DNA from 3 places in the Alteromonas sp. CI.11.F.A3 genome. Region 3 is predicted to be linked to each of the others. Evidence: predicted binding sites of a transcription regulator. Region 3 holds the regulator's gene; each other region holds the start of a gene.
The links. The regulator sigma-54, encoded in region 3, starts transcription at its own class of promoters, with help from an activator protein. The targets are predictions, from matches to a motif close to GTTGGCACGNNNNTNGNNT.
Positions count from the first base shown of each region.

Region 1: the regulator sigma-54 is predicted to act here: its motif matches at 5,697-5,715, upstream of R1T43_RS07760 (EF-hand domain-containing protein).
Region 2: the regulator sigma-54 is predicted to act here: its motif matches at 9,436-9,454, upstream of xdp1 (exosortase-dependent surface protein XDP1).

Region 1 covers NZ_CP136708.1:1,814,932-1,825,275, reverse strand. Annotated here, with positions in the region: gene R1T43_RS07780 (winged helix-turn-helix domain-containing protein) at 99-3,371, shown strand; gene R1T43_RS07775 (DP-EP family protein) at 3,376-3,741, shown strand; gene R1T43_RS07770 (hypothetical protein) at 4,068-4,400, shown strand; gene R1T43_RS07765 (GGDEF domain-containing protein) at 4,440-5,408, opposite strand; gene R1T43_RS07760 (EF-hand domain-containing protein) at 5,888-6,676, shown strand; rRNA gene rrf (5S ribosomal RNA) at 7,184-7,299, opposite strand; rRNA gene R1T43_RS07750 (23S ribosomal RNA) at 7,484-10,344, opposite strand, start outside.
Region 2 covers NZ_CP136708.1:1,800,068-1,810,411, forward strand. Annotated here, with positions in the region: gene R1T43_RS07690 (ChrR family anti-sigma-E factor) at 1-21, shown strand, start outside; gene R1T43_RS07695 (outer membrane protein assembly factor BamD) at 133-900, opposite strand; gene rluD (23S rRNA pseudouridine(1911/1915/1917) synthase RluD) at 1,069-2,052, shown strand; gene pgeF (peptidoglycan editing factor PgeF) at 2,111-2,845, shown strand; gene clpB (ATP-dependent chaperone ClpB) at 2,945-5,521, shown strand; gene prsT (XrtA/PEP-CTERM system TPR-repeat protein PrsT) at 5,629-8,442, opposite strand; gene xdp1 (exosortase-dependent surface protein XDP1) at 8,546-9,382, opposite strand; gene xdp1 (exosortase-dependent surface protein XDP1) at 9,568-10,344, opposite strand, start outside.
Region 3 covers NZ_CP136708.1:3,947,331-3,957,674, reverse strand. Annotated here, with positions in the region: gene R1T43_RS17040 (hypothetical protein) at 1-9, shown strand, start outside; gene mgtE (magnesium transporter) at 47-1,405, opposite strand; gene R1T43_RS17030 (HPr family phosphocarrier protein) at 1,564-1,836, opposite strand; gene rapZ (RNase adapter RapZ) at 1,836-2,681, opposite strand; gene ptsN (PTS IIA-like nitrogen regulatory protein PtsN) at 2,719-3,162, opposite strand; gene hpf (ribosome hibernation promoting factor) at 3,171-3,458, opposite strand; gene R1T43_RS17010 (RNA polymerase factor sigma-54) at 3,488-4,972, opposite strand; gene lptB (LPS export ABC transporter ATP-binding protein) at 5,048-5,773, opposite strand; gene lptA (lipopolysaccharide transport periplasmic protein LptA) at 5,776-6,339, opposite strand; gene lptC (LPS export ABC transporter periplasmic protein LptC) at 6,308-6,886, opposite strand; gene kdsC (3-deoxy-manno-octulosonate-8-phosphatase KdsC) at 6,883-7,449, opposite strand; gene R1T43_RS16985 (KpsF/GutQ family sugar-phosphate isomerase) at 7,449-8,423, opposite strand; gene R1T43_RS16980 (calcium/sodium antiporter) at 8,423-9,379, opposite strand; gene R1T43_RS16975 (ATP-binding cassette domain-containing protein) at 9,814-10,344, shown strand, end outside.

The DNA.
Region 1 (10,344 bases), 2.1 Mb from region 3:
AGAATCGATGTAGTACCTAACTCAGCGTAACTCGTTTACCTTACAACTAAAGTAGGTTAGGTTTGTTCTGATTGATTTCTTTTGAGCAAATTTATCACATGTTAAAGCAGTTTTATTTGGGTGACTGGCAAGTAGAGCCAGCCTCCAATAGCCTTATATTAGGTAAAACCAAGCGCGCCATTGAGCCTAAAGCAATGGACGTTTTATTGCTATTGTGCCAACAAGCGGGGGAAGTAGTTAGCGCCGATGACATTGTTGCTCAATGCTGGCCCGACTCACCTGTTGGCGATAACCCTATTCATAAAACGATTACTCAATTACGCAAAGCATTGGGTGATAAAGCCAGCGCGCCTTCTTTTATAGAAACCATTCGAAAGCGGGGATATCGGGTTATTGCCGATGTTCAGTTTTTAGAAGATGAACAAACACGTGCTGCAGAAACCGATTGGCAAGGTCAATCTCCGTTCCCTGGTTTAACCGCGTTTACACAACAAGAAAGCCAAGTTTATTACGGTAGAAATGCAGCAGTAAAAAATCTGCTCGCTAGGCTTGGGGACCAATTCACAAAAAAACGCCCTTTTACCCTTATTATCGGCCCTAGCGGTTCAGGTAAAAGTTCGTTAGTGCACGCCGGTTTATTACCTAGGTTATTAAACAATAAGGGCGCGAATGGTGTTCATGCCATCGATTACGCCAGTATTGATATTGCAGATATTCAGGCAGCACAGATTGTAGAAGAACTTGCCGCCTGTATGCTGGATTGGGATATTAACGATGTCCCCTTATTTGAAGGGGAAAGTGCAGATTCGTTAGCGGCAAAACTAAAGGGTGACCCCAAGTCGGTTATCAATATAGCGAAAGCTAAACTTACTACTACAAGCCAGTACAACAACGTCGCTTTCCCATGCTATGTAATTGTACTCGATCGCCTTGAAGCCTATTTGGCCACCAACCATGTTGATGGCGCCCATAAGCAAGCGGTATTCACGCTGCTTGAAACATTGGCTGAAAGTGGCTTCATTTTGATGTTGTTAGTATGTAGGAATGATTTCTACCATCACTTAGCGGCATATCCCACCCTAATGAAAAATAAAGAGCGCGGAGCACATTTCGACCTTACGCCCCCCTCTGCCAGTGAATTAAGCCAGATGATACGTCTTCCTGCTATTGCCGCAGGGCTAGTGTGGGAAGAAGATAGCCATACCGACGTTACGTTAGACGACATTATACTTACCGATGCCGCGGCTGAACCCAACTGCCTTCCATTATTACAATACACCTTACAAGAACTGTATTTACAGCGAACAGACAACTTACTGCAAGTTAGTACCTACAAACAGTTGGGCGGCATAGAAGGCGCAATTGGGCATAAAGCTGAACAGCTTTATCTACAAATGTCGGCATTAGTGAAAACCGCACTCGACCGCGTGCTTCCTCTTATTGTAACGCTTACCCAAGATGGCAGTAACTTAACCAGCCGCACCGCATTTTGGAGTGAACTTAATAACGATAACGAGAAAAAATTTGTCGAGCTAATGGTAGAGCATCGTTTATTTGTATCGCACCTTTATCAAGACAAAGCCTGCTTTAAAGTAGCGCATGAAGCCGTGCTTAGGCGCTGGCAGCGGGTACAAGATTGGATCCAGCAGCACCAAAGCGCGCTGGTGAGCAAAGGCCGACTAGAACAACAAACCAAACAATGGCTACAAGATAATAAAAGTAAGGCGTTTTTGCTTACAGAAGGAAAGCCCTTAACGGATGCTTTGGCGTTAAAAGGCGACACTAGTTTAAGCCTTTCCCAAGACGAACTCGCCCTCATTAAGGCATCGCAAAAAACCGCTCAACGGAAACGCGTTATTCGCGGGGTGACCTTTGCAGCCCTTGCCAGTTTAACGGTCATTTCGTTTGGCGCCATGCTACAAAGTCAGCAATCGCAACAACTGGCCGAAAGGAAGCGGTTAGAAGCTGAAAATTTAATGGGTTATATGATAGGTGACTTTGCCGACAAGCTTAGAAGTGTAAAGCGCATGGATTTATTGGAAGGCATTAGCGAACAAGCGCTTCATTATGTTGAACAAGCCCAGCAATCTAGTGAGTATGGATTTTTTACCATTAGCCCGCCAAAACCTAGTTTCGAACTGCGTTTTCAACATGCGCTTTCACTGCAAGCTATGGCAGAAGTACGATTTTACCGTGACGATGTAGCCACTGCGAAAGACGCTTACGAAGAAGCGGATGTGCAAATAAAGGCGCTGTTGAGTGACGCGCCTAATCACTTCGAGCTGCTAAAAGCTGCGGGGGCAAACGCATTTTGGTTGGGCCACATTGCTTATAATGATGGCTTGATGGACATAGCCAGAACGGCATTCGAGCGTTACTTGGGGTATAGCGAACGTATGCTAGCACTAGCTCCGGATAATACTGACGCCATGATGGAGGTGGCTTACGCACAAAACTCTTTGGGCTCTCTTGAATATGAAAACTTCGAATTTAGTAAGTCGATTGAATACTTCAGTGCATCACTAAAGCTCAAACAATATATCGCTGAACAAACCCCTGGTGACCTTGATGCTCAGCTTTATGCTGCCGATACCCTGTCGTGGATTGCGTCGGCCACTGTTCATACGGGAGAGTATGAAAAAGCTTATGGGTTGTATGGAGAGGCTGAAGAAGCTTTTGAAAAAATATATTTATCCAACACCTCAAACGCAGCGATTAGTGTTCCCTTTGCTGTGGTGTTAGTTCAGAAGGCATCGATAGCAAAGCAATTAACGTATAATAATATTTACGCAGAAACTTTAGAGAACGCACACTACATTCTCAAATCTGTAATATCACAAGATATCGACAACAGTGAATGGCAATCAGACTTAGCTCACATCGAGGCACAACTACTATTGTCAAAATCCGAACTGAAACAATCAATTCATCCAAAACAACTGCTAGATAGAATTAAGAATATAAATGCTAATTGGGTACTTTTTTCTTTAATTGAGCACTTTCAGATTAACAAAGAATTTGAAACTGTCGAAGACATCTTAAAATATATAAGTTTATCCAAAACAAGTGAAGACACTATCATAAGCGGTCAGCTTTACTTCACAGAATACAACAAAAAAGCAAAATATATAATTGCTCATATCGTCCAAAATAAAATATTAAAGAATTATGATGTAGCAGCCCAACTCTGTAGGAGTTTACTTAACATTACCACTCCTATGGTTGAGCGTTCATATCACCCAGAAACCTTAATGCCTCATCTATTTGCGAAGAAATGCATTAATCAAAATTTTGCAAAGGATGAGTTACTGCGGGGTTACGCAGATAATTTAGTTTTTCCATACTACTTTAATTACATCAACAAGGAATAAAAACATGTCTAACCCAACTCCATTGTCTCAATTCACGGTTTCCGTTAACACCGAAGAAACGCCACCACGCTATACTATTTACGATACATCAGGTAACCCTACTTCAGGTAATGTAACTGTAACTGAATCAAATACCCTCATCATGTACACATTGAGAGAGGATTCTAGCGAGCTGCAATTTGTAGGCCCTATTATTTCTGGAGATTTAGACAATGATTTGATTTACAGTATAACTGAAGATGGGCAAACTATTATTTTTGTAGATTCGGACAGTACGACCGAAAACATTTGTATGAAATTAGTAACAGCACCTAAATCCTCTGTTTATACTAGTCAAGATCCACAAATCATTAATCGAAAGAAAAGTTAGTATTATGATGGCAGCGTCTTGCTGCCTATTTAAATTTAAGACTATAAATGGGAGCTATAAACTCTCATACCTCACTATTCTATACACCAAACAATACTGCTATAATTTTTATGCGCTACTAAAAGTAGCGTATTTAATGTTCAATTTTTTAAGGGAATAAAAATGAAGTCTATATATAAGAATAGTAAAACATTGCTTAAGCCGTTGTTTTTTTAGCGGTACTACTCTCTTTCTCAACGTTAGCCCAAGAAGCCACATCAACAACAAATTCAACTGAAACTACTAACACGGCCACCTTTACCTTACAGCTTTGGGCACCGGATGAAGTGCCGCCTGCCGATGCCAAACATGTGGAAATTGGTGAAGGCTATTACTATCGCTACACACCCGAAGCAGTTGCATTTGATGGCAATACTAATCGTAAATTGGATATCGAATTTTCGCCCGCTTTAAATGACCGTTACGCCTTTCGTTGGGTTACCGCAACCAGCCCTGGTGATGTAACCTTAGAAGATAAAACCGATGCCAGCATTCACATTGGTGTTGATGACGGTGACGATGTTGCCGACGACATTTACATAGAAGTATGGGTACTTGATAAACAAACCGGCGTGCGCTTCATGTGTGATCCTCAAATTATCAATAAGAAGAGAAATTAATATAGATTGAGAAGCGGTTTGCGCCGCTTCTCTCTCAGTTTACAAAAAGCAAATCTGATCCCTTCCCTGAGACTTAGCCTGATAAAGCAATGTATCAGCGGCATTCAATAATTCTTCTTTAGCGCTATAGCGGTTTTCCATTTGGGTTGCCACCCCCATGCTTACTGTTAATTCTGATTCTTGCGATAGGGCAAACTGCCTGGTGCTTAGTTGCGATATATGTCGCTTAATACGTATCGCTAGCAATTGTGCGGTCTGTGCTGAACAACGGGGCAACACTAAGGCAAACTCCTCACCGCCATAGCGTGCGGCTAACGTATCTCGATTAGGAAGGCTTAACGAAATAGTTTCTCCTATTCGTTTTATGCATCTATCCCCTGCTATATGGCCATACTGGTCGTTAAAGTTTTTAAAGTGATCGATATCAATAAATATAATACTTAACGGCACATCGTCTTTTTCGCAAACATCCCACTGTTTAGCAAGGTATTCAGCAAACCGATGACGGTTAGCTAGCCCTGTTAGATAATCGGTATTAGCTTTGTGCAATAACGAACCATACTCGGCCTTGTGAAGCGTAAGGTCGCGGAGTATACAAAGATACAATGTATTAGCCGACGAGAATGCTTCTGGTAACGTTGATATCGACATTTCCACACACACCTGTGTTTTGTTGTCGCTGTCAGCTTGAAGATTAACTTCCATAGGGGGGGAGGAAATTAAACCCTGCTGGCCTGCATCTAAACTCTCAATTACATAGGTCTGAGACTTGCCTGTATCATCTATCACTAACTCAAGTAAGTTATGTCCAAGAAGTCTATCTTTTTCTATTCCCAGTAATGAGGCGGAAGTAGAGTTAAGCATTTCAATAGTGCCGTTAGCATCTATAACGACAACTGCTTCATTGAGAAAATTAATCATGCGCGAAAGTGAAGAGTCCTGGTAAAAGTTAAAAAGCTTTTCTGTGGGTTTTTTATTGATATTTTTACTAAGCATTGTTGAAAACATTCCTTATCCCCTAGCTCTGGGCTGTATTGATGGAACAAAGATTAAGGAAATTTCCCTAATTAAACCTTCTGGTTACCTTACGACTTAAAACACTGATTTAAATAACAAATTCTATTACGGGAAGGTTAACTCTCGAATCAATTAAGTAGGATGTGCAACGTTCGAGCAGGAATATCTGTGGCATATAGCACAGTGCATATTTTTCACAGCATGTGTCCTTTTAACACTTTATTTACTTAAACCTGTAATACAAAAAAAGAAAATGCCATTTAAATCAGAAGGTTAATGCTTGGCACAAAGTATGAATTATAAATCTGGAACGAAATAATGTGATTTTTAAGATAGGAATAGAGATATGTAGGAGTAAAGGCTGAAAATACCTTAGTGCCTTGTAATAGTCATTTAAACCGAGAACGGTTTTGGCATTCACTTCTCATGTTCAACCCAATGCATTACAAATGCAAAAGAAGGAATTTATTATGAAAAAGCTAACGTTAGCAATGGTTATTGGCGCAGTAATGTCTACTTCTGCTTTCGCTGCCCATCACGAATCTAGGATAACTTCAGACTTTGAGGCACTAGATGCAAATGGCGACGGCATGCTTTCAAAGGAAGAGGTTAAGGGAAGTATTACTGAAGAAACTATGTCTAATATAGATTCAGATGGCGATGCTATGATTAACCACTCTGAGTTTACTGCCTACATAAAAGCGAAGCCTGAAAAATTTGCTGACGAACTTGTTGTTAAAGAGAAAGCAAACCACGACAAAGCTGGTGTAATACATCATTCCATTGACGAGAAAGAGGCTATGGGCACAGGTGGCGACGTAATTAGCGAAAAAAATAAAGAATTACGTACACAAATGAAAACCAGTGCAAACCATGAATCAATGAACAAAACATCCGCTATGGCTAAAAAGGATTCTATAGGCGCAGACGGCGATGTAATTAGTGAACAAAATAAAGAAATGCGTTCTGAAATGAAAACTAGCGACACACAACAGTCGATGAAACATGGTGATGCCATGGAAGAAACGGGTGCTGTGATCAGTGAAAAGAACAAGACATTACGTACAGAAGTTACGGATGCTGCAAATATGCGATTCGATGAAGCCGATGCCAATAAAGATGGTGAACTATCTAAACGTGAAATTGAAAACGCTGGTATTAAAGGTGATTTCATGACTATGGATAAAGATGGCAACGAACTTATTACGCGTATGGAATACCGTAGATATTTTGAAGAAATTAAGACAATGGGCCAGTAACACTAATTTTTATAGTGTTATAGCTCAAGCCCCGCATCTGCGGGGCTTTTTTTGTAAGTCGCTTATAGAGCGCAGCTAAACAAAATAGAAAAGTTTTAATATAGAGTCGAACTTTCTATCACGCATAAAAAAAGGGCTATCCGTTAGGGTAGTTGTCGTTGTAAAGCAATCGTTGTGAAGCAATCGTTGTGAAGCAATTTCTTCGAATGGGATCCGGCAGTGTGGAGGTCCACCCCGTGCTACTCTCACATGGGAAACCCCACACTATTCCTGCGCCGGTCACCGGTCGCCGCTAATACGTTTATTTCGGGCTCCTGCCCTACACCCTTCGGGTCGCGCTAAAGCGCGTTTAAATGTGTTCCCGACACATTTATCACTTCTGAGTTCGGGTGTGGCTGGGTGGCACTCCACCGAGCTGGCGTTCCAGTCAGGTGGTACTAGTCAATTCACTTTCTATCACGCATAAAAAAAGGGCTATCCGTTAGGATAGCCCTTCTTTCGAATGGGACCTGGCAGTGTGCTACTCTCACATGGGGAAACCCCACACTACCATCGCCGCTAATACGTTTCACTTCTGAGTTCGGAATGGGATCAGGTGGTACCGTATCGCTATGGCTGCCAGGAAAAACTGGTTGCAAACTTAACGTTTGCGTAATACCGACTTAGTTAGTCCATATTACTTTAATAATTAACAATTTTGGAATTCTGATATTCACGTAATCAATCTTTGAGCACTGAGTACTACTACTCTGCTTACTATTAGCTTTGTCTTACAACACTCAAGATATAAAGCCTCTTGGGCGTTGTATGGTTAAGCCTCTCGGGCAATTAGTACAGGTTAGCTTAACGCCTTACAACGCTTCCACATCCTGCCTATCAACGTCATCGTCTATAACAACCCTTCCGGACTTTAAAAGTCAGGGATGACTCATCTTTGGGCCGGCTTCCCGCTTAGATGCTTTCAGCGGTTATCCGTTCCGAACGTAGCTACCGGGCAATGCCATTGGCATGACAACCCGAACACCAGCGGTTCGTCCACTCCGGTCCTCTCGTACTAGGAGCAGCTCCCATCAATCATCCAACGCCCACACCAGATAGGGACCGAACTGTCTCACGACGTTCTAAACCCAGCTCGCGTACCACTTTAAATGGCGAACAGCCATACCCTTGGGACCGACTTCAGCCCCAGGATGTGATGAGCCGACATCGAGGTGCCAAACACCGCCGTCGATATGAACTCTTGGGCGGTATCAGCCTGTTATCCCCGGAGTACCTTTTATCCGTTGAGCGATGGCCCTTCCATACAGAACCACCGGATCACTATGACCTACTTTCGTACCTGCTCGACGTGTCTGTCTCGCAGTTAAGCTAGCTTATGCCATTGCACTAACCTCACGATGTCCGACCGTGATTAGCTAACCTTCGTGCTCCTCCGTTACTATTTGGGAGGAGACCGCCCCAGTCAAACTACCCACCAGACACTGTCCATAATCCCGATAAGGGACCAATGTTAGAACATCAAACATACAAGGGTGGTATTTCAAGGACGGCTCCACACAATCTAGCGACTGTGCTTCGAAGCCTCCCACCTATCCTACACATGTAGGTTCAATGTTCAGTGCCAAGCTGTAGTAAAGGTTCACGGGGTCTTTCCGTCTAGGTGCGGGTACACAGCATCTTCACTGCGATTTCAATTTCACTGAGTCTCGGGTGGAGACAGCGTGGCCATGGTTACACCATTCGTGCAGGTCGGAACTTACCCGACAAGGAATTTCGCTACCTTAGGACCGTTATAGTTACGGCCGCCGTTTACCGGGGCTTCGATCAAGAGCTTCTCCGAAGATAACCCCATCAATTAACCTTCCGGCACCGGGCAGGTGTCACACCCTATACGTCCTCTTGCGAGTTAGCAGAGTGCTGTGTTTTTAATAAACAGTCCCAGCCACCTGGTCACTGCGGCCCTCATCTGCTCAAGGAGCAAGTCCTATCACAAACAAGGGCGTACCTTCTCCCGAAGTTACGGTACAATTTTGCCGAGTTCCTTCACCCGAGTTCTCTCAAGCGCCTTAGTATTCTCTACCTGACCACCTGTGTCGGTTTGGGGTACGGTTCATATAATCATAAGTTTAGAAGCTTTTCCTGGAAGCAGGGCATCAACAACTTCACTACCGTAGTAGCTCGTCTCGCATCTCAGCTTTAAGCGTCCGGATTTACCTAAACACTCGGCCTACTTGCTTTCACTTGGACAACCAACGCCAAGCTTGCTTAGCCTTCTCCGTCCCTCCATCACTGATTATATAAGTACGGAAATATTAATCCGTTTCCCATCGACTACGCATTTCTGCCTCGCCTTAGGGGCCGACTTACCCTGCCCTGATTAGCATGGGACAGGAAACCTTGGTCTTCCGGCGTGGGAGTTTTTCACTCCCATTATCGTTACTCATGTCAGCATTCGCACTTGTGATATGTCCAGCAAACCTCTCGATTCACCTTCATCCACTTACACAACGCTCCCCTACCATACGTGTAAACACGTATCCGCAGCTTCGGTATATTGCTTAGCCCCGTTACATCTTCCGCGCAGGCCGACTCGACTAGTGAGCTATTACGCTTTCTTTAAAGGGTGGCTGCTTCTAAGCCAACCTCCTAGCTGTCTATGCCTTCCCACATCGTTTCCCACTTAGCAATATTTTGGGACCTTAGCTGGCGGTCTGGGTTGTTTCCCTCTTCACGACGGACGTTAGCACCCGCCGTGTGTCTCCCGGATAGTTCTCATTGGTATTCGGAGTTTGCAAAGGGTTGGTAAGTCGGGATGACCCCCTAGCCTTAACAGTGCTCTACCCCCAATGGAATTCGTCCGAGGCTCTACCTAAATAGATTTCGGGGAGAACCAGCTATCTCCCGGTTTGATTGGCCTTTCACCCCCAGCCACAAGTCATCCCCTAACTTTTCAACGTTAGTGGGTTCGGTCCTCCAGTTGATGTTACTCAACCTTCAACCTGCCCATGGCTAGATCACCGGGTTTCGGGTCTATACCTAGCAACTAAACGCGCAGTTAACACTCGCTTTCGCTACGGCTCCGCTATTCGCTTAACCTTGCTACTAAATATAAGTCGCTGACCCATTATACAAAAGGTACGCAGTCACAGAACAAGTCTGCTCCCACTGCTTGTACGTATACGGTTTCAGGTTCTATTTCACTCCCCTCACAGGGGTTCTTTTCGCCTTTCCCTCACGGTACTGGTTCACTATCGGTCAGTTAGGAGTATTTAGCCTTGGAGGATGGTCCCCCCATATTCAGTCAAGATAACACGTGTCCCGACCTACTCGATTTCACAAAAACAAACACTTCGTGTACAGGGCTATCACCTTGTATCGCGCCACTTCCCAGAGGCTTCCACTACGTTCATAATTGCTTAAGGGCTAATCCCCGTTCGCTCGCCGCTACTAGGGGAATCTCGGTTGATTTCTTTTCCTAAGGGTACTTAGATGTTTCAGTTCCCCTCGTTCGCCTCGTTACACTATATATTCATGTAACGATACCTATAAATAGGTGGGTTTCCCCATTCGGACATCTGTGGCTCAAATGCATTTTGTCGGCTCACCACAGCTTTTCGCAGACTTACACGTCCTTCATCGCCTCTAACTGCCAAGGCATCCACCGTATA
Region 2 (10,344 bases), 2.1 Mb from region 3:
AGCCATCTTTTCTTTCGCTAACCTTTCGTAACAGTATCTTTTGTAGTTTTTCTTAGTAAAAGCTTAAAAATAAATGCAAAAAAAGCGCAGTTCGTTATGAACTGCGCTTTTTTGATCTAGCTATCAGAATTATTAGCTAATAAAGTCACTTTCAGGAAAGTTTAGCTTTAATGTCTTCATTGCGTTTCCACGCAAATCATCCAAGCCTAATTGCTCGTAACTAGATACCATAATTTCAAGCGCTTGCTGAATTTGCGTGCTTTCAGGGAAGTGCTCAATAACATATCTACCACGATTAGCTGCTGCAACATATGCGTGTCTGCGCATGTAGAAGCGAGCAATAGCTATTTCATATCGTGCTAGTCTGTCTTTAATATGAAGCATACGCTTGCGAGCGTCTGCAGCATATTTGCTGTCAGGGTATTGCTGCATTAAGCGTCTGAAATCTTCAAAAGCTTGACGAGATTTCGAAGGATCTCGGTCAGTCCTATCAATGTTCATCAAATCTTGAAACAGGTTACTGTCAGACTCCATGTTGGTAAGGCCGCGCATATAGTAGGCATAATCAACATCTGAGTGGTTTGGATTAAGACGAATAAACCTATCGATAGTGGCCAACGTCTCATCACTTTTACCAGATTTGTAGTAACTGTAGATAAGGTCTAATTGTACTTGGTGCGAAAGCGGACCAAATGGATAGCGAGAGTCTAATGCACCTAATGTCTGGGCTGCAGCACTGAAGTTACCCACTTCCATACTTTGCTTGGCTCTGTTATATAGCTGTTGCGCACCCATATTAGCCATTACGGCTTTTTCTTCTTCGTCGGAGGAGCTACTACAGCCTGCGACAGATACCATTGCACCTAATAACACAGGTGCCAGTAATCGAATTGATTTCATAATAGTTCTTTTTTCCTGCTAAACAGTATTGATTACTTCGCTGTCTAAGCTCATGTTCTCGTATTCTAACGTACTCGCGATGATAAAAACCATACAAATTCGTAAACAACGCAGTGTACCGATTGAAAGCTTGTTATAATACCCTTTTTACACTTAATAATCGGTGTTATGACACAGTCGGACAACACATTACAATTAGAAGCAACCACAGGGGCTGAGCACTTTAGTCTTCGGTTAGATCAGGTTTTAGCTGATTTGTTCCCTGAATATTCACGTTCTAAGCTAAAAACTTGGATCCAAGGCGGAAATGTGTCCGTTGATGGACAGGTTATCACAGTACCACGCCATAAAATGCAAATGGATGAGGTGGTGACTGTTAGCGCTGAAATAGAAGTGCAGGTCACTAGCCAACCGCAAGATATTGCGCTGGATATTGTTTATGAAGATGAACATATCTTAGTGATTAATAAACCTGCTGACTTAGTGGTTCATCCTGGCGCGGGCAACCCAAGTGGCACCGTACTTAACGCATTACTTAATCATGTTCCTGAAATTGATAAGGTGCCGCGAGCAGGTATAGTGCACCGTTTAGATAAAGATACAACGGGCTTGATGGTAGTAGCGAAAACAATACCTGCACAAACCCACCTTGTAGATCAGCTGCAAACCCGAGTGATGAGCCGCGAGTATGAAGCCGTTGCTATGGGAACCATGGTAGCTGGTGGTGTGGTAGATGAGCCTATTGGCCGTCATGCAACTAAGCGTACACACATGGCCGTGCGTGAAAACGGTAAACCTGCAGTGACTCACTTTCGTGTCATTGAGAAGTTTCGTGCTTATACGCATTTGCGCTTAAAGCTGGAAACAGGTAGAACTCACCAAATTCGTGTGCATATGGCCCACATTAAGCATCCGTTGTTAGGCGATCCTACCTATAGTGGTAGACCACGCTTACCAAAAGGTGCATCTGATGACTTTATCAACACTTTACGAGGTTTCCAGCGCCAAGCTTTACACGCAGCTCAGCTTTCTTTATATCATCCTGAAACGGAAGAGTGGATGACATGGCAAGCGCCACTACCGCAAGATATGCAAGATTTATTAGCGGCGGTACGCTTAGACTCTAAAGAAAACCCTGAAGATATGATCTAATCAGTGCAACCGGAATGTCTGAATCACCAATATTAGCTACTGCGCAGCGGAATTCGGTATGATAACGCCTCAATGGAATAGCCCTAAAAACGTGGTGGCTTACACTACCACCCGTGATGGCAGTGGCTGTAACAATGAAGGCGTGGCCGCCAGTCGTGGGGAGTTTGCCCAGTGTAATGTTGGCGATCACGTAGGTGATGATAAGGACGCTGTGGCATTAAATCGCGCTAGTTTACCCTACGCGAATGCGATTACGTGGTTAAATCAGGTTCACGGAAATCATGTTATAACGTTGCCTTCAGCCCAGACAGAAGGGGATGCAGCTTTTACCACAAGTACTAGGCATTTTTGTGCTGTCATGACAGCCGACTGCGTACCTGTTCTTATTTGTGATAATGCGGGTAAAGAAGTAGCTGCCGTGCATGCCGGATGGAAAGGGCTTGAGTCTGAAATTATTAGCCGCACAGTAAACCACTTTTCAAGCCAAGCTTCAGAGTTAATGGCTTGGATTGGACCCGCTATTTGTCAGCAATGCTATGAAGTAGATGCGTCGTTAGCACAACGCTTTGCAGATTATCCATCAGCAATATACCAAAGTGATATACCCACTAAGTTTCACTTGGATTTACCAGCCATTGCTGCTCAGCAGTTAGCATCGCTCAATGTTGGTACTATTATCAATAGTCAGCTTTGCACCTATTGCAATGAAACACAATTTTATTCCCACCGCAGAGCCACCCATCAAGGCAAGCCATCTACCGGTCGAATGGTAAGTGTAATAGGTTTGCGCTAAATCAAAGGTTTACGAAACTTTAATCGTTTCTCTTGAATCTCATTCAATAAGCTCCCATAACTAATGCATAGGGTATTTTGACATTATTAGGGTTTAGCCATGCGATTAGACAGATTCACCAATAAGTTCCAACTTGCCATTTCGGATGCTCAATCTTTAGCGCTTGGGCGCGATCATCAATATATTGAACCTGTACATTTAATGACGGCTTTGCTGAACCAGCAAGGCGGCTCGGTGCGACCCGTACTCGACCAAGCTAATGTAAATGTGAATGCACTGCGCTCGGCGTTAAGTGAAGCGGTTGACCGTATTGCTAGCGTAGATGGTATCGGCGGTGACGTTCAGCTAAGTAAACAAAGTGGCATTTTGCTTAATCTGTGCGACAAAATCGCTCAGCAGCGTAAAGACGAATACATTACTTCTGAAATTTTCGTACTTGCCGCTATTCAAGATAACGGTCGATTAGGCGAAATTTTAAAGCAGCTTAACATTACCAAAGATAACGTAGAAAACGCTATCGATTCCATGCGAGGCGGGCAAACTGTAAACGATCCTAATGCAGAAGACGTGCGTCAAGCATTGGAAAAATTCACCACCGATTTAACCGAGCGCGCAGAACAAGGCAAGTTAGACCCTGTTATCGGTCGCGACGATGAAATCCGTCGTGCAGTGCAAGTTTTGCAACGTAGAACTAAAAATAACCCCGTGTTAATTGGTGAACCAGGGGTAGGAAAAACCGCCATTGTTGAAGGCTTAGCCCAGCGTATTATCAACGGTGAAGTGCCAGAAGGCCTTAAGAATAAACGGGTACTTTCCCTTGATATGGGAGCGCTGGTGGCGGGCGCAAAATATCGCGGAGAATTTGAAGAACGCCTTAAAGCTGTACTCAATGAATTGGCTAAAGAAGAAGGCCGCGTTATTTTATTTGTCGACGAACTGCACACTATGGTTGGTGCCGGAAAAGGCGACGGTGCTATGGATGCGGGGAATATGTTAAAACCCGCGCTAGCCCGAGGTGAATTGCACTGTGTGGGCGCCACAACCCTTGATGAATACCGCCAATATATTGAAAAAGATGCAGCCCTTGAACGCCGATTCCAAAAAGTCGTGGTTGATGAACCGAGTGTAGAAGACACTATTGCTATATTACGTGGGTTGAAAGAGCGTTATGAGCTGCATCACTCGGTAGATATTACTGACCCCGCCATTGTTGCAGCGGCCAGTTTATCTCACCGATATATCAGCGACAGGCAACTTCCTGATAAAGCTATTGATTTGATTGATGAAGCAGCGTCGAGCATTCGCATTCAAATTGATTCAAAGCCTGAAGATATGGACAGGTTAGAGCGTCGTATTATTCAATTGAAATTAGAAGAGCAAGCGCTTGCCAAAGAAACCGATGATGCCAGTCATAAACGATTAGAAATGATTGAGCTCGAACGAGAGCAGGCTGAAACTAAATATAATGACTTTGAAAAAGTATGGCTTGATGAAAAAGAAGCCATGCAAGGTACGCAGACTATTAAGTCGTCGCTAGAGCAAGCGAAACTCGATTTAGAAATTGCGCGAAGAGCGTCTGACTTAAATCGTATGTCGGAGCTACAATACGGTAGAATTCCTGAGTTAGAAGCTAAGCTTGAACGGGCCTCTGAAAATGAAACCCGAGAAACTAAGCTAGTTAAAAATAAAGTCACCGATGTTGAAATTGCCGATGTCTTGTCACGTTGGACGGGGATCCCAGTAGCTAAAATGCTAGAAGGCGAACGTGATAAACTTCTTAAAATGGAAGACGTATTACACAAACGTGTAGTAGGGCAGGGGGAAGCGGTTGAGGCTGTGTCTAACGCAATCAGGCGTTCTCGAGCAGGTCTTGCCGATCCTAATCGACCTATCGGTTCTTTCCTATTTTTGGGGCCAACAGGGGTGGGGAAAACTGAATTATGTAAAGCGCTAGCCGGTTTTATGTTCGACACCGAAGACGCCATGGTGCGTATTGATATGTCGGAATTCATGGAGCGGCACTCTGTGGCCCGCTTAGTTGGCGCACCTCCCGGTTATGTTGGGTATGAAGAAGGCGGCTATTTAACTGAAGCGGTGCGCAGAAAGCCTTATTCAGTTATTTTGCTCGACGAAGTAGAAAAAGCACACCCTGATGTTTTTAATATCTTACTACAGGTATTAGACGACGGTCGCTTAACCGATGGGCAAGGTCGCACAGTTGATTTCAAAAACACCGTAGTGATCATGACGTCTAACTTAGGCTCTGACATTATTCAAACGCAACATGAAGAAAGTCAGTACGAAGAAATGAAAGCGTCAGTAATGTCGGTGGTAGGGCAGCATTTCCGCCCTGAGTTTATCAACCGAGTTGATGACATTGTGGTATTCCACCCACTTGGCAAAGACGAAATTAAATCAATCGCCAAAATTCAACTGGCAGCACTGCGTGCTAGATTAGTAGAAAAAGGCTACAAGCTTAATTTATCTGGCGCGGCTATGGACAAACTCGCTGATGCTGGCTTCGATCCTGTATATGGTGCGCGGCCACTCAAACGGGCGATTCAGGTTCATATAGAAAATCCACTTGCACAAAAGTTACTTTCAGGTGATTTGGTGCCAGATTCTGTTATTAGAATAGATGTAGATAATGAAAAGCTAGTGATTTCAAATCAGTGATTAATTAACTATGCCGCGAAATTGAGCGTGTAGATAAAACAAAGCCACACATCTTGGTAGATAGTGTGGCTTTTTTATATATAAAGTAAAAAAGTTAACGAGCGTAATTAAAGACTATCGAGCAGGCTTTGTGCTTCAGGACGCTTAAAGAAAGGGCGTTTCACATTTACCGCAAAGGTTAGCTCTTCTATTGCTTCCTCGATTCTGCCTAACTTCGCCAATGTATAACCAAGATGATAGCGAATATTAGGGTCATTGGCATCTCGGGCAAAGGCGTCGCGTAATAGTTTAAGGCTGGTTTCATATTCGCCTCGCAATGCTTTTATATGACCAAAGGTATCAAGTATTTTGGCTGAATTAGGCTGTAGTTCGAAGGCTGTATTAGCGTATGCGTGGGCTGTTTCTAATGAATCCTCAACGGCCATAATAGCCAAACGGTTATAAGCCTCAGCAGGATTAAGTGTATTTGGGTTCTCGACTAACTCTTTGTATAGCGCGGTAGACTCTTCAAAATCACGAATGAAAAACAAATATTGCGCTAATAAATTTTTCGCTAATAGATTAGCGTCATTTTCTGCTATCAATTCTCTAGATTTAGATAGAAAGGTGTCTACAAATTCTTCGTTCAACGCGTAATTATAAATGGCAACGAAAGCTTGAGAAAAGCTTGGGTTAACATCCAGAGCCTTGAGGTAAGCATCGACTGCTGCCTTGTCTTGGTTCAAATTAGCTTCTAAACGGCCAATCAAATACCAATAAATTGGACTTTGCTCTTTTGCTTTTGGCATGCCATTTAACAGTGACTTAGCTTTAGTATTGTTTTGTAAGTCGAGCAGTAAGCTGGCGTACCGTAAAGAAATAAAGCTATTCTCTGGCGAAATACTGTATGCCCGCTCCATCGCGTTGAGCGATAGGTCATTGTTGCCTAGCGAGCGTATCAAATCGGAATACGTTACTAAATCTCTTGGGTTGTCGTTAATAAAATTGCGAACAATATTGAGCGTCTTTTCTGCTTCAGCACGCTGCTTTGAGTTTATGAGTAGCGATGCTTTTCGAAGTAAGTACTCTGCGTTATCGAAGTTATCCTTTAACAGTAAATCTAAATGATACAACGCATTTTTTGTATCACCTTGCTGTTGGTACAAGGATGACAGCCTTTCTCTTGAACCCACATTTGATGGGTCTAAGGTAAGTATATCGAGATAAATCTGTTTCGCTGGTTCTACATAGCCCTGTTTAGTCATGTTGAACGCTTTCAACATTAGGGTTTCACTGTGCTGTGGCGATAGGATAAGTAACTCTTCTACCAGCGCGTTTGATTCATCAACATTACCCAAACGACTTTCTGTAGCTGCTAAGTTAAACTTCGCAGGAAAGAGGGTAGGGTTTTGCTCGAGTGCTTTTTCAATATTTTCTTTTGCCGCTACTAGTTGCCCCTGTCTAATAAGAATACCGGCTTTTAAATTATAAACCTCGGCTTCATCAGGGAATAGCTTGTTTAGCAAGTTAGCCCCTTCAAGGGCTGGTTCAAAACGCTCTGCTTGCAAATTCATTAACGAATAAGTAAATAGAAAACCGGCATTCTGTGTGTATTTTGGCAGGTTCTCTTGAAGAATAGACAAGGCTTGATCTTGTTTACCTCTAGCCGCCATCAACTTAATTTTGAATAGTTGAAGTTTTCCTTCACCAGGATACTTTTCTTCTAAATTTCGAAGCAGTCGTTCAGCTTTAAATGCCTTTTTTTGACGAATGAAAAGGTCACCCAACATAAGTGCAGAGTCGGGGTTTTCCATTAAAGGCTCTTGATAGCGTTCTAGAAGTAGCAGTGCTTGTTTGTCTTGCTGGGTAGCCATATAAACTTGACTGAGCATTAGTACTGCTTGCAAGTCTTCGGGCTCTTTTTGCAGATAAGCGGAAAAATCTTTAGCTGCTGTTTCCATGTTGTTATTGAAAAAGTTAGTTAAACCACTGATATAAAGCAGCATAGGTTGAGAGGTAATTAACTCTGGATCGAGCTGCGCCATAAAGTCATTTAGCTCTTTTAGCTTTTTATTATCAATGGCCTCTTTGTTATCTCTACTTTGCAACCAGCTGTTCAACAGGATAGCTAAAGGATCGTTTGGCGTATCTTCAATAATTTCATCAACAAACAACTTTGCCGTATCGTAGTCTTTCGCTTCCAAATACAAATCAACTAAATTACGAAGTGCAATAGGATCGTTTCGATTAAAGGTAAGCGCTTTTTGTAAATTGGCAGTAGCGGCATCTTTATCGCCTTGGCGGTAAGCTAATTGTCCTTTTAATCTCCATGAAATAGCGTTTTCTGGCTCGATGGAAATAGCGTCCTGTATCAGTTGGTTGGCCTCAACTAACTCTTCGTTTTGCAAAGCAATAGAGGCTAGCCCATTTATCGCTGGCACAAAATTAGGTGAAGAGGCCACAATCGTATTGTAATCTTTAAGCGCACATTCATTATCTTCTAATCGAACGCACGCGGTAGCTCTTATCAGTAACCACTCCCGCTGAGCGTCACCAGATAACTTGTCCACATCGGTGAAATCGACGATGCTTTGATACTTGTTCATGAACAACCAGGTATTGCCCAGCAACTCAGCCAATAAATTTATATCGGCGCCCATTTCTAGCGCTTCTACAAATTCCAATTCAGCTGCGTTTAAATAACCGTTAATAAGTAAAATTTCACCCATCAACATTTTTGCAGCAAGGTTTTCGGGATCTTTTTGTAAGCTGTTTTTTAGGTGTATATAGGCTTCATCGTAAGCAGTCTCGTTAAAAGCCGAGAGTGCTTTTTCATAATCTTCAGAAGTTGTTGCGAAACTATTGAAAGCAAAAAATGAGGTTGCGATAGCCGAGACAAGTGCTCGCTTGAAAAAACCTTTTTTATTATTAACCAAATCCATAATTACCTTAAAATATTACCCAGCTGAAGCTTAAAAATAGCATAAAAAAAGGTGGCCTAAGCCACCTTATAAAGATACGTGTTTTCCCTGCGTTTTAAAACAATTAAACGCGACGCTTACGGCGGTAAGCTAAAAGGCCAAGACCTATACTCATCAGCGCAAGTGCACCTGGCTCGCTAACCGGTGTAGGAGCGGGTGGGGGTGTGGTCGCGTCTGTTTCAGTTGTAAAACCTATACCAGAAAGCTTAAGTTTAATATTATTTTCAATTTTGTTTGAATCAGCAAAATACGTATTGTAGGCGCCTACTAACCAGTATTTTGCTGAAGATAAATTACTAAATGTAGAGTTAAAGTAATAATTTTCAGCGGTATTTGCTATGCCGAAATGACCTATTGCTCCTTCCACTGCATGAGAAGCCGCGTCACTCCAAGTGAATGAATCATTACTAAGGAATGGGGAAGAACTATCTAAGTCTAGACCCGCTACGGTAATTTCCTTGTTTCCATTATCACCCTTTAGCCAATTAAACGATGCGTCCGTCAACGTTACTTCTTCGCTAAATGCTAGCAGGATCATGTCAAAATCGTTGTAATTATCGATAGCATGGCTGTCACCATTATCATCGTTCTGGATGCCGTAGCCTGACGTTACTACACCATTTGACCAAGTAGCGTTCCATTTTTTTAGTGCCGATGAATTAGTGCCCTGAACAACTAAGTCATTTCCGGCGCCACCTGTATCGGACCAACCTGTTACACCGATATAAATAGCTTCACCATTTACAATTACTGACTTGCCGTTTGAGGCGTCAGGGTTTACGGTTTGGCTAATACCGTCATTAATTAAAGAATAGGTAGCTTCATTTAGGCTGCTATCGGTTGCATATGCTGAGAAAGCAGAAACCAATAAGGCTACTATAATTAATTTTGAGAATTTCATACATACGACCTTGATGCTGATGAAAATAGATTTATATAAATTTTCATTATCTGCAGCATTTATCGTGCCAATTTCTATATGTCTGTTTTTATAATATTTTTATTAAATTTCAACTTTTTTTATTTCATTTTGTAAATTTTATTGACAGGTACAACCACTCATTAGTGATCTAAAGTCTAATAATTTTAAATGCTTTTCTTACGGCGCCACATCACAAATAGTGAACATGCCATAAGTAATCCAAGCGTACCTGGCTCAGTAACTTCTGTAGGAGCGGGGGGGGCTTGTGTCTCAGTTGTGGAAAAGCCTATGTTAGCAAGTTTGAATGCGTCATTACCTACATACCCGCCTATGTTACCGAAAACGGTATTATAAGCCCCAACTAGCCAATACTGAGAGGATTCAGTAAAGGTAAAGTCGGCGCGGTGGTCTAGCGTTTCACAATTCTCTATATCAAAAGATGCTGACGTCAATGCATCTGCAACTATATCGCTCCAAGTATTAACCCCGGAAGTCAGCGTTGAAGTGTTTCCTAATGCTGCGACAGATATTTGACTGTCGTTGCTGTCATATAGCCAAGAGAAACTTGCACCGGTTAAGGTTACAGCTTGGTCGAAAGAAAGAAGTACGAAGTCGTAGTCTCTCTCAACATTGGTTGTCCCGCTTCTGTACGCAGCGTTACTACCCTGATAATTGTAATTCAAGTTATCTATGGCGTGATCAGAGTTACCGCTATAAATTGCTTCGTCGTTGTTGGTAACACCATAGGCCCATTGATTAGATATTTTCTCTAAATCTGCACCTACTACGGTTTCGTTGTAAACACCCTGAGTATCTGAAAAGGCGGCAAGTGATATACTGACACCATCTATGCTGATACTTGAGTCGTTGGCATTTGTACTTTGATAAACCCCGTCTTCTACCAAATCATAAGTATGCTCACCCAACGCAGAATTACAGGA
Region 3 (10,344 bases):
CCAAGCTAAATAACCTTAAAGCAACCTGTAAGCGATTGTCGCGGCTTTACATTAAAAACAGGGTCGCAGTGCCAAGGAATGCAAATATACCCACTACATCAGTGATGGTAGTGAGTATTACGCTTCCGGCTAGTGCAGGGTCTATTTTCAAACGTTTCATAATGAGTGGCAAGGTAGCGCCTGCCATTGCCGCGGCTATCATATTAACCAACATGGCAAAGGCGATAATGATGCCTAGCATGTAGTCTTGTTTCCAAAGTGCTATTACCGAAGCAATTAAGATTGCCCAAATCGCACCGTTTAAGAAACCGATAGATATTTCTTTGCTAATTAACCAGCGGGAGTTATTGGCATTAACGTGCCCAAGTGCCATACCACGAATAACGAGGGTGAGTGTTTGGTTACCCGCTACGCCGCCCATACTAGGTACTATGGTATTGAGTATGGCTAGTACAGCTAATTGGCTTAATGTGGCTTCAAATAAATCGCTTACCATGGCTGCCATTAGCGCGGTAACCAGGTTTACAGCCAGCCATACTGAGCGTCGCTTGGTACTTTGAAGTACGGGGGCAAAGGTATCTTCGTCATCGTCTAAACCCGCCATACTCATCATGGAGTGCTCGGCATCTTCACGAATAATATCAACCACGTCATCAATAGTAATTCGGCCGACTAAACGGTGTTTTTCATCAACCACCGGTGCCGATAACCAGTTATAACGTTCGAACAAGCTGGCTACTTCATCATCTGGCATATGAACAGGAATAGCTTCAGACTCTTCATCCATCACATCCGATACCTTGGCTTCGGTTTCTGCGGTAAGTAATCGCGTAACCGGAACGATACCGACTAAATTGTCAGTTCGATTCACTACATAAAAGGTATCGGTGTTTTCAGGTAATTCACCTTTAAGGCGAATATAACGAAGTACAACATCAATGGTCACGTCAGGGCGAAGAGTGATGGTATCGGTGTTCATGATGAACCCGGCGGTCTCTTCACCGTAAGACAGCGCTTGCTCAGCTCTGACTCTGTCTTGTGCATCCATTGAATCAAGAATGTCTTGCAGCACTGGTTCTGGAAGGCTGCTAAGGGTAACCGCTAAGTCATCGGTATCCATTTCTTCTAACGCGTCTACGACGTTGGCAGGCAGCATCTTGGTGATGATACCGTTACGTACGTCGTCAGAGAGTTCTTCTAGAATATCACCGTGGAAATCACCATCAATAAGCTCCCATAGTTCGTCACGGGTGCGGCTTGGGCTAGATTCGAGAATATGTGCAACATCAGAAGGGGGTAATTCCAGCAGAAGCTTACGTACAGAAACAAATTGGCCGTTAATTAACGCGCCATTAAGTGCCCTGAGTTGGCTTTGTACGTATTTTGAGACCAGCGCTTCTGCCACTGCTTTTGCCTAAAAATGGAATTCTTTATAACGATAGGATATCGCACTTGCCATGACGCTGTCATGACAAAAGCGCAGCGGGGACAGACAATTACAGCTTATATGATGAAATTATAAGCGGCTTTATACTGAAAATCGTAACACGGGCAGGCGCAGTATTACTCGTCTTCGTTAAAACGGCCTTCAATTAAGGTTTCAATGGCGTTTAATGCTGCTTCAGCATCATTACCTTCAACCACAACGTTCACCTGTTCACCTTGGTGGCTTTCTAGCATCATTAAGCCCAACACACTGTTTGCATCGGCTTTCTTATCGCCTTTAACCAGCACGATTTTAGCGTCAAATTGATTGGCTAATTGAACCAACTGGGTGGCGGCACGGGCATGTAAGCCCAGTTTATTGACGATAGTCAGTGTTTTTTCAATGGTCATTACTGGTTTAACTCGCGGTGGCGAATTTGTACATCAGGGTGCATTTCGCCAAAGGTTTTCGCTAACGATTGAGCAATAAATACTGAGCGGTGCTGACCGCCAGTACACCCAATCGCAATGGTGACATAACTACGGTTATTACGTTCTAAGTGAGGCAACCAGGTCGTTATTAAATTTTGAATTTGCCAAATGAATTTAGTTACCACCGGTTGAGAGCCCAAAAACACTTCCACAGGCGCGTCTAAGCCAGTTAAGTGCTTTAAATCTGGTTCCCAATGGGGGTTGGGTAGAAAGCGGGCGTCAAATACATAGTCGGCGTCTTTAGGTATGCCGTGCTTGAAGCCAAACGATTCGAACACCAATACTAATCGAGAGCTTTTCTTACCTAGAATTCGCTCGCGGATAAGTTCTGCGAGTTGATGGATGGTGAGCTTATCTGTATCAATATACAAATCGGCGCGCTCAACAATAGGCGCAAGCAAATCTGATTCGGCTTTTATCGACTCAGATAAGGATTTGTTGAGCTTGGCTAACGGGTGAAGTCGGCGTGTTTCACTGAAACGCTTCACCAGCACATCGTCGCTGGCGTCGATATACACAATGGTCATAGACCAAGACGAGGGTAGGTAATCTAAGATTTCTACCAAGTCAGCTGGATTTTTGGGCAGGTTTCTTACGTCGATACTTACCGCGACTTGGTCATATTCATCAACCACAGTATGGGTAAGGGTAGGGAGAAGGTTAACCGGAATATTATCTACGCAATAGTAGCCTAAGTCTTCAAGGGCACGTAGCGCAACTGATTTTCCTGAACCGGATCGACCACTGATAATAATCAGTTTCACCTGCATTTCTCCCTTTAAAATATGGTGCTGTGCTTTATTAGCTTAAAGCCGTAATAATGTCGTCACTGGTGGAGGCCCGCCTAATGGCTTTCACCGTTTCTTTATCACTTAGTTTACCGGCAACGGTAGCAAGTGTTTGTAAGTGACCCTCTGTTTTTTCTTCAGGTACTAACAAGGCAAAGAATATATCTACGGGTTGATCGTCAAGCGCATCAAAATCGATGGCAGGGTTACTGGTTACAATAATGGCGATAACGTGTTCTAAACCCGGCAATCGACCGTGAGGCAATGCAATGCCATTGCCAATACCCGTACTTCCCATTCGTTCGCGGCCAAGTAGGCTAGCTAAAACTGTGGCCTGATCGATGTCGGGATTATTTTTAGCGGCAATGTCGCTAATAATCTCTAGAATACGTTTTTTACTATTACATTGAACCGCACACTCGGTGCGGTCCAAACTTACTATGGCTTGAATTTCCATACTAATATTTAGTGCTTTTTCAGCTTTTCCTTATGCTTGATAACTTGCCTGTCGAGCTTGTCGATCATGCTGTCTATCGCCGCATACATATCTGTATTATGAGATGAAGCAAACACTTCTGCGCCGCTAAGGTGCATGGTGGCTTCGGCTTTTTGATTGAGTTTTTCGACGTTCAGGATGACATGCACATTAGATATGTGATCAAAGTGACGCTCTAGTTTGCTGAACTTAGTATCGACATAGCTACGCAAAGAGTCAGTAATTTCGACATGATGACCGGTAAGGTTGATTTGCATATTTCGTCTTCCTTAAATTATCAAGGCCTTTAGATAAGGCTTTTGCGTTGGTTTGACGGCGGAATCGATAACGATTCCCGGTATTTTGCTATTGTTCGCCGGGCAACTTTAATGCCTTGTTCGGCCAACAATTGAGCAATCTTGCTATCGCTTAATGGCTTGCTGGGCGTTTCCGCTGCCACAAGCTTTTTGATTAGTGCGCGAATAGCGGTAGATGAACACTCACCACCAGATTCCGTTGCCACGTGACTAGAAAAGAAATACTTCAATTCGAAAATGCCACGTGGAGTATGCATATACTTTTGCGTGGTGACACGTGAAATGGTGGATTCATGCATATCTACCATTTCTGCGACATCATTAAGCACCATTGGTTTCATCATTTCTGGGCCGTGCTCGAAAAAGCCCATTTGTTGCTGCACAATACAGTTCGCGACTTTCATCAAGGTGTCGTTTCTTGACTCAAGGCTTTTTATAAACCATTTGGCTTCTTGCATATGCGAGCGAATAAATTGCGAATCGCTGCTGTTTTTAGAGCGTCTGCTCATGGCAGCATATTGCTGATTTACGCTTAATTTAGGCAGGCTATCGGGGTTAAGTTCTACCACCCAACGGCCATTCTTTTTGTTTACCGAAACATCAGGAATAACGTATTCCGGCTCTTTGGTAATTAATGCACTACCTGGACGAGGATTCAACGTTTGCAATAAGCGCATGGCTTCGCGAAGTTGATCTTCTTTCAAACGGCTCTTACGCATTAACGTACGGTAGTCTTTGCTGCTAAGTAGATCTGAATACTCGTTGATAAGCTGTCTTGCTTCAGTAAGCCATGGCGTATCGTCTGAGAACTGGCGAAGCTGCACAAGCAAACATTCTTGCGGAGTACGTGAACCTGAACCGATAGGGTCGAACATTTGAATACGTTTTAGTACACATTCAACTTCGTCCATTTCCACCAATTCTTCAACATCGTCGGAATTCACTGACTCTAAAATCTGTTCAATGGGTACGTTGAGGTAACCAGATTCATCAATTGAGTCGATAATGGCGGTAGCAATTGCGCGGTCGGTATCCGAAAACGGCGTTAAACGCATCTGCCAAAGCAAATGGTCTTGAATATTGTCGGTAGTTTCTCCCTGAAACAGTTGGTCGTCATCATTATTAGATGGACCTGGAGCGGGTGCAGATGAGGCCGAGTAATACTCATCCCATGTGCTGTCAATTGGCAACTCGTCGGGAAGGTCATTCTTTTCAAGCGCATCTCCAGCTTCTAACGAATCGCTAGATGCAGTTGGAGCCGCTTCTACAGAAGGGTCGTCTCCATCCATGTTGTTTTTCTCAACAGGGTGGTCATCGCCGCCTTCTTCAACTTCTAAAAGTGGGTTTGAGTCTAGTGCTTCCTGAATCTCTTGCTGCAGGTCGAGCGTAGACAACTGCAGCAGCTTGATTGCCTGCTGCAACTGCGGTGTCATGGTAAGTTGTTGACTGAACTTTAGCTGTAAAGATGGTTTCATCTACGTCTTATTTTTAAACTCTTGTTGTGAATATACCCGTGTTTAAAACTGAAAGTGACAATTCGGTTACAGTAACTATAGCCTGAATTGTTCTCCTAGGTATACATCCCTTACTTTCTGATTACTTAAAACTTGTTCTGCCGTCCCTTGCGCGATGAGTTCGCCTTGGCTCACAATATACGCTTTCTCACACACATCCAGTGTTTCTCTTACGTTGTGATCGGTGATAAGGATTCCAATTCCTCTGTCACGAAGATGTTGAATGATCTTCTTTATATCATTAACCGATATAGGATCAACACCTGCAAATGGCTCATCTAGCAAAATAAATTGCGGATTGGCTGCTAATGCTCGTGCGATTTCTACTCGGCGACGTTCACCACCGGATAAACTCATACCCGTACTATTACGTATATGGTTGATATTAAATTCATCAAGTAGCGCATCGGCTTCTTGTTCTTGTTCTGCTGAACTTAACCCTTTACGGGTTTGTAAGATAGCCATGATGTTTTCAAACACCGTCAATTTTCTAAAAATCGAGGCTTCTTGCGGCAAATATCCAATTCCGCGACGTGCTCGTTCGTGCATGGGTTCGTGGGTTAATTCGCTGTCATCAATGCTGATTTTGCCCTTATCAAGGGGTACTAGGCCAACAATCATGTAGAAGGTAGTGGTTTTACCGGCACCATTTGGGCCGAGTAATCCAACGATTTGCCCAGTCGATACTGATAAGCTTACATCGCGAACCACTTGACGTGCTTTATACGCCTTTGCAAGGCTCTGTGCGCTCAACGTTGCCATGATTAGTTGTCGTCCGCCTTATCGCCTTCGTTATTCGATGACGCTTTACGTATTGCCTCAGGCGTAAATACGGTAGTTACTCTGCCACCTTCACCATCTTCGCCGCCTGTTGCAAGCAATTGTTCTGTGACCATGTCGAAGGTAATCTTGTCGCCTTGTACTTTACTGGTGTCTTGCTGTAGCTCGGCACTACCTTGTAAAGAAATAGTTCGGTTTACCACTTCATAGCGAATTTCATTGGCTTTCGCTGTGACGGTGGCACCGTCTTCAAGTTCTTGCGAGTAGCTAGCTGGTTTGCCGCGAGCAACGAATATCTCTCGTCCATCACCTTCGCTGGCAATAACTTCAACTTCATCGGCATTTATTACCAAAGAACCTTGGGTAATTCGTACATCATCTTTAAACAATGACGTTTTGTTTTTGCCGTCAACAAATTGCGATTTCGAGTCGACTTTAATGGGTTTGTTAAAGTCGCTTTCAGCCGCTATAGCCACAGTAGCGAATAGGCTAACAGCTAGGCTGGTCGCTAATGCTTTAGAGGCTAGGCGAATAAATGGTTTGTACATGGTCTATTAACTCGTATTCCTGGGTACGCAAATTGGCGTTAAACCCATTGCTGTTAATCACATATTGTAAGCCACGTATTTCCACGGGCTGATCAGATGTCATTTGCTTAGTGTACAGGTTTATCTCTATAAACGCTGTGCGTATTGTTCTTACAAAGTCATCGACACTTTGGTTTTCAATAACGACATTATTTTCTAGCTGTATCAATTCGTTATTGTACAAAGTACCTTCTGTCGCGGTCACTTCCCACGGAGACTGTGCATCGTCGGTATACAATGTATATCTGGGCTTTTGGAATAAAACAAAGCCCAATTGGTCGTAATGTTCCATCGACGCCGCAAATACTTTGTGATTTAACTGGCCTTCTTGATTATACAAGGTGGTCGTTAAGTTTTTGGCTTTGTAAGCGGGCTTTAATGCATCTAACCCCTGATTAGTCTGCTGGGTAGGATCTTCTTCCATCCAAATCGGAATATACATGGCGGATGCCAATATAAATAACACCGAAATACTTAAGCCTAATCGGTCAAACCCTAATACCTTCATACGCTAGCACCTTGAATACCGTGCAGCTTGTCGTTTGCTTGAAGTAGAGTGTCACATATTTCACGTACCGCACCGAAGCCACCTGGTAACGTGGTGATCCAGTTTGCTTGTTGTGCAACCGCAGGATGGGCGTCTTTTACCGCAATTTTTACACTAGCGTGAGGGTACATGCCGGTATCTGGCATATCGTCACCTACCACCGCCACATGCTCGGGCTTAAGTGATAAGCGAGTCATAAGTTCGGCAAGTGCGTCAGATTTATTTTCTTCACCTTGCACGATGTGTGCAACATTCAGCGCTTTCATTCTATTTTCGACAATGGCAGAGCGCCTGCCCGTAATGACTGCTACTGCTACCCCAGAATTTACGAGCGCTTTTACGCCGTAGCCATCTCGGGTATGAAATGCTTTTAATTCTTCGCCCGCGTTACCAAGGTAAATACGGCCATCTGAAAACACACCATCTACATCACACACTAATAATCGAACATGCTTTAACGAGGAATACAAAGCCTCAGGCATAGCGGTATAAAGTGTATTTACGGTTGTTTGGGTGTTGCTCATTATAAAACTCCCGCTTTAAGTAGCATATGCATGTTAAACGCGCCCACAGGTTTGCGGGCTTCATCCGTTACCATAAGCGCGCTTATCTTATGGGTTTCCATTAAGTTTAGCGCTTCTACGGCGAGTTGCTCTGGCATGGTTGTTTTACCGCCTTTGGTCATCACTTGTGTAACCGTTGCAGTATGCAAGTCTATGCGGGCATCTAAAATACGGCGTAAGTCACCATCGGTGAAAATTCCAATCAATAAGCCTTGGTTATCGATAACCCCTGTCATACCCAAGCCCTTATTGGAAATTTCCAATAGCGCTTCTGCAACGAGGGCGTTTTCGTCTACCAAGGGTAATTCGCCGCCTGTCAGCATAATATCACTTACTTTAAGTAGTAGTTTTCTGCCTAAACTGCCACCAGGGTGGGAAAGCGCAAAATCGTCAGAGGTAAAACCTTTGCGATCAAGTAGCGCGACGGCAAGGGCATCACCCATTACCAGCGTCGCGGTAGTGCTAGAGGTAGGTGCTAAGCCTAACGAGCACGCCTCTTTTTCTACACTGATATTCAATACCACGTCTGCGTGCTGGCCTAAAGAACTGGTTACGCTGTTAGTCATTGCAATAACCGGCACGTTTAAGCGCTTTACAATGGGTAATAAATTAACAAGCTCTGCGGTTTCACCAGAATTAGAAATAGCGAGTAGCACATCACCTTTGCTTAACATGCCTAAGTCGCCATGGTTAGCTTCGCCTGGGTGCATGAAAAACGACGGGGTTCCGGTACTGGCAAGTGTTGCTGCAATCTTGTGCCCGATATGCCCTGATTTACCCATGCCGCATACCACCACTTTGCCCGCGCAATTTTGCAGTAAGGTGCACGCAGTAACAAAGTCATCGTTCATGCGAGTTGAAAGCGCTGATATTGCCTGCGCTTCTATCTCTATGACGCGCTTGGCTGAAGTGATGAAGCTATTTTCTTGTGACATTACGCAAAAAGCCAAAATTGATAACCAATAAAGCAAGCAATCAATAAGCCGCCATTTCTTCGACTTATTCGACGATTACCCATCAAGGTGAAACTAAATAAGAACAGTAATAAGGTTAGACCAAGCACAACGAACATATCGCGGTTATAAACGTCAGGGTCTAACGCGCCTGGGGAGATTAAGCCCGGCATGCCAAGTACGGCAAGTAAGTTAAAAATATTAGAGCCAATAATATTTCCTAACGCTAAGTCATCTTCCCCTTTAAGCACACCAGCAATACTGGCAGCCAATTCGGGCAGGCTGGTACCTAGAGCAATAATGGTCAAACCGATAACTAAATCCGACATACCTAAGTACTGAGCTATTTCTACTGCTGAACCTACCAAGAAGTGTGCACTTAACGGTAGCAATATTAAGCCAACAACAATCCAGAAAATAGCGGAAGAGGTGGGCACATCGTTAGGAATTTCATCGGTTGTCTCGCTCACTAACGGGTCTTCTTTATCCACTTTCATAGATAACCAGCCCATTAAGCCCAAAACAATGACGAAGAGGCTGATAAGAATGATGCCTTCCAGGTGAGTAAGTTCGCCATCGAAAAGAAAAGCAACCGCTATGACGGTAATAACAAGCAGGGCAGGGAGTTCACGCTTTAACGTAGAGGAGGCAACAAGAAGCGGTTTAACTAGCGCAGTAATACCAAGCACAAGGGCAATGTTGGTAATGTTTGAGCCTAATGCATTACCTACGGCGGTATTCATATTACCGTTAATAGATGCTGCGGCTGACACCACAATTTCAGGCGCAGACGAACCCATTGCGACAATGGTTAAGCCTATCATCATGGGCGCCATACCAATATTCTTGGCAAACGCTGATGCACCGTAAACAAAACGGTCTGCACTCCAGCTAAGTACAATCAGTCCAACTAAAAAAATGACTACGTTTAAAAGCACAACAACCAGCATAGTTAGGAATTTCACAAGATTGTCGCAAAAACAATGCCATTTGCCTATGGGAACTATCGCTTATTTTAGCAAAGGTGGTATTAAGTGCCCCTTAGAACGAGCTTACTGATTGAAAATTATTCGAATTTTCTAAATTCGAATAAATCGAACATAACTTGTAACGTTTTGCTTTTGTGCCGCGCTTGAAAAAGCGTACAATGACACTAAATTACACTGCTCAGTAAACTTTATCGATTTAACGTACTCAAAGGCATAGAACTTGCCTTTGCATTAGCTGTTATCTAAAGCAGTTATACAAAACTAATAACGTTAAAGGCGACTTAAGTAGCTTAAACCTTACATCTATAGGAAGTGAGTGATGTGTGTCATTACTTGCTTTGCTGGTATCACTAATTATTCAAGGGTCGATAAATAAAATCGCTATGGACCATTTAGTCGAGATAGACAACCTAACCTTTCGACGCGCAGGCCGTGTTATTTACGACGGTATTACGCTGAGCATTCCGAAAGGCAAAATTACGGCCGTCATGGGCCCCAGTGGTATAGGGAAGACCACCTTACTGCGCCTTATAGGCGGGCAATTAACTCCAGATGAAGGTGATATACAGTTTGATGGTGATTCTATTGTCGCCATGAGCCGTAAAGAGCTTTATCAAGCACGTCGTCGAATGAGCATGCTTTTTCAAAGCGGTGCTTTGTTCACTGACATGACGGTTTTTGACAATGTGGCGTTTCCGCTGCGTGAACATACCAAGTTATCGGAAGATCTTATCGCTACAACTGTCGCATTAAAGCTACAGGCTGTTGGGCTAAGAGGCGCAGCGCAACTCATGCCAAGCGAACTTTCTGGTGGCATGGCACGTCGAGCAGCATTAGCCAGAGCTATCGCGTTAGACCCTGACCTTATCATGTACGATGAACCTTTTGCTGGCCAAGACCCTATTTCTATGGGC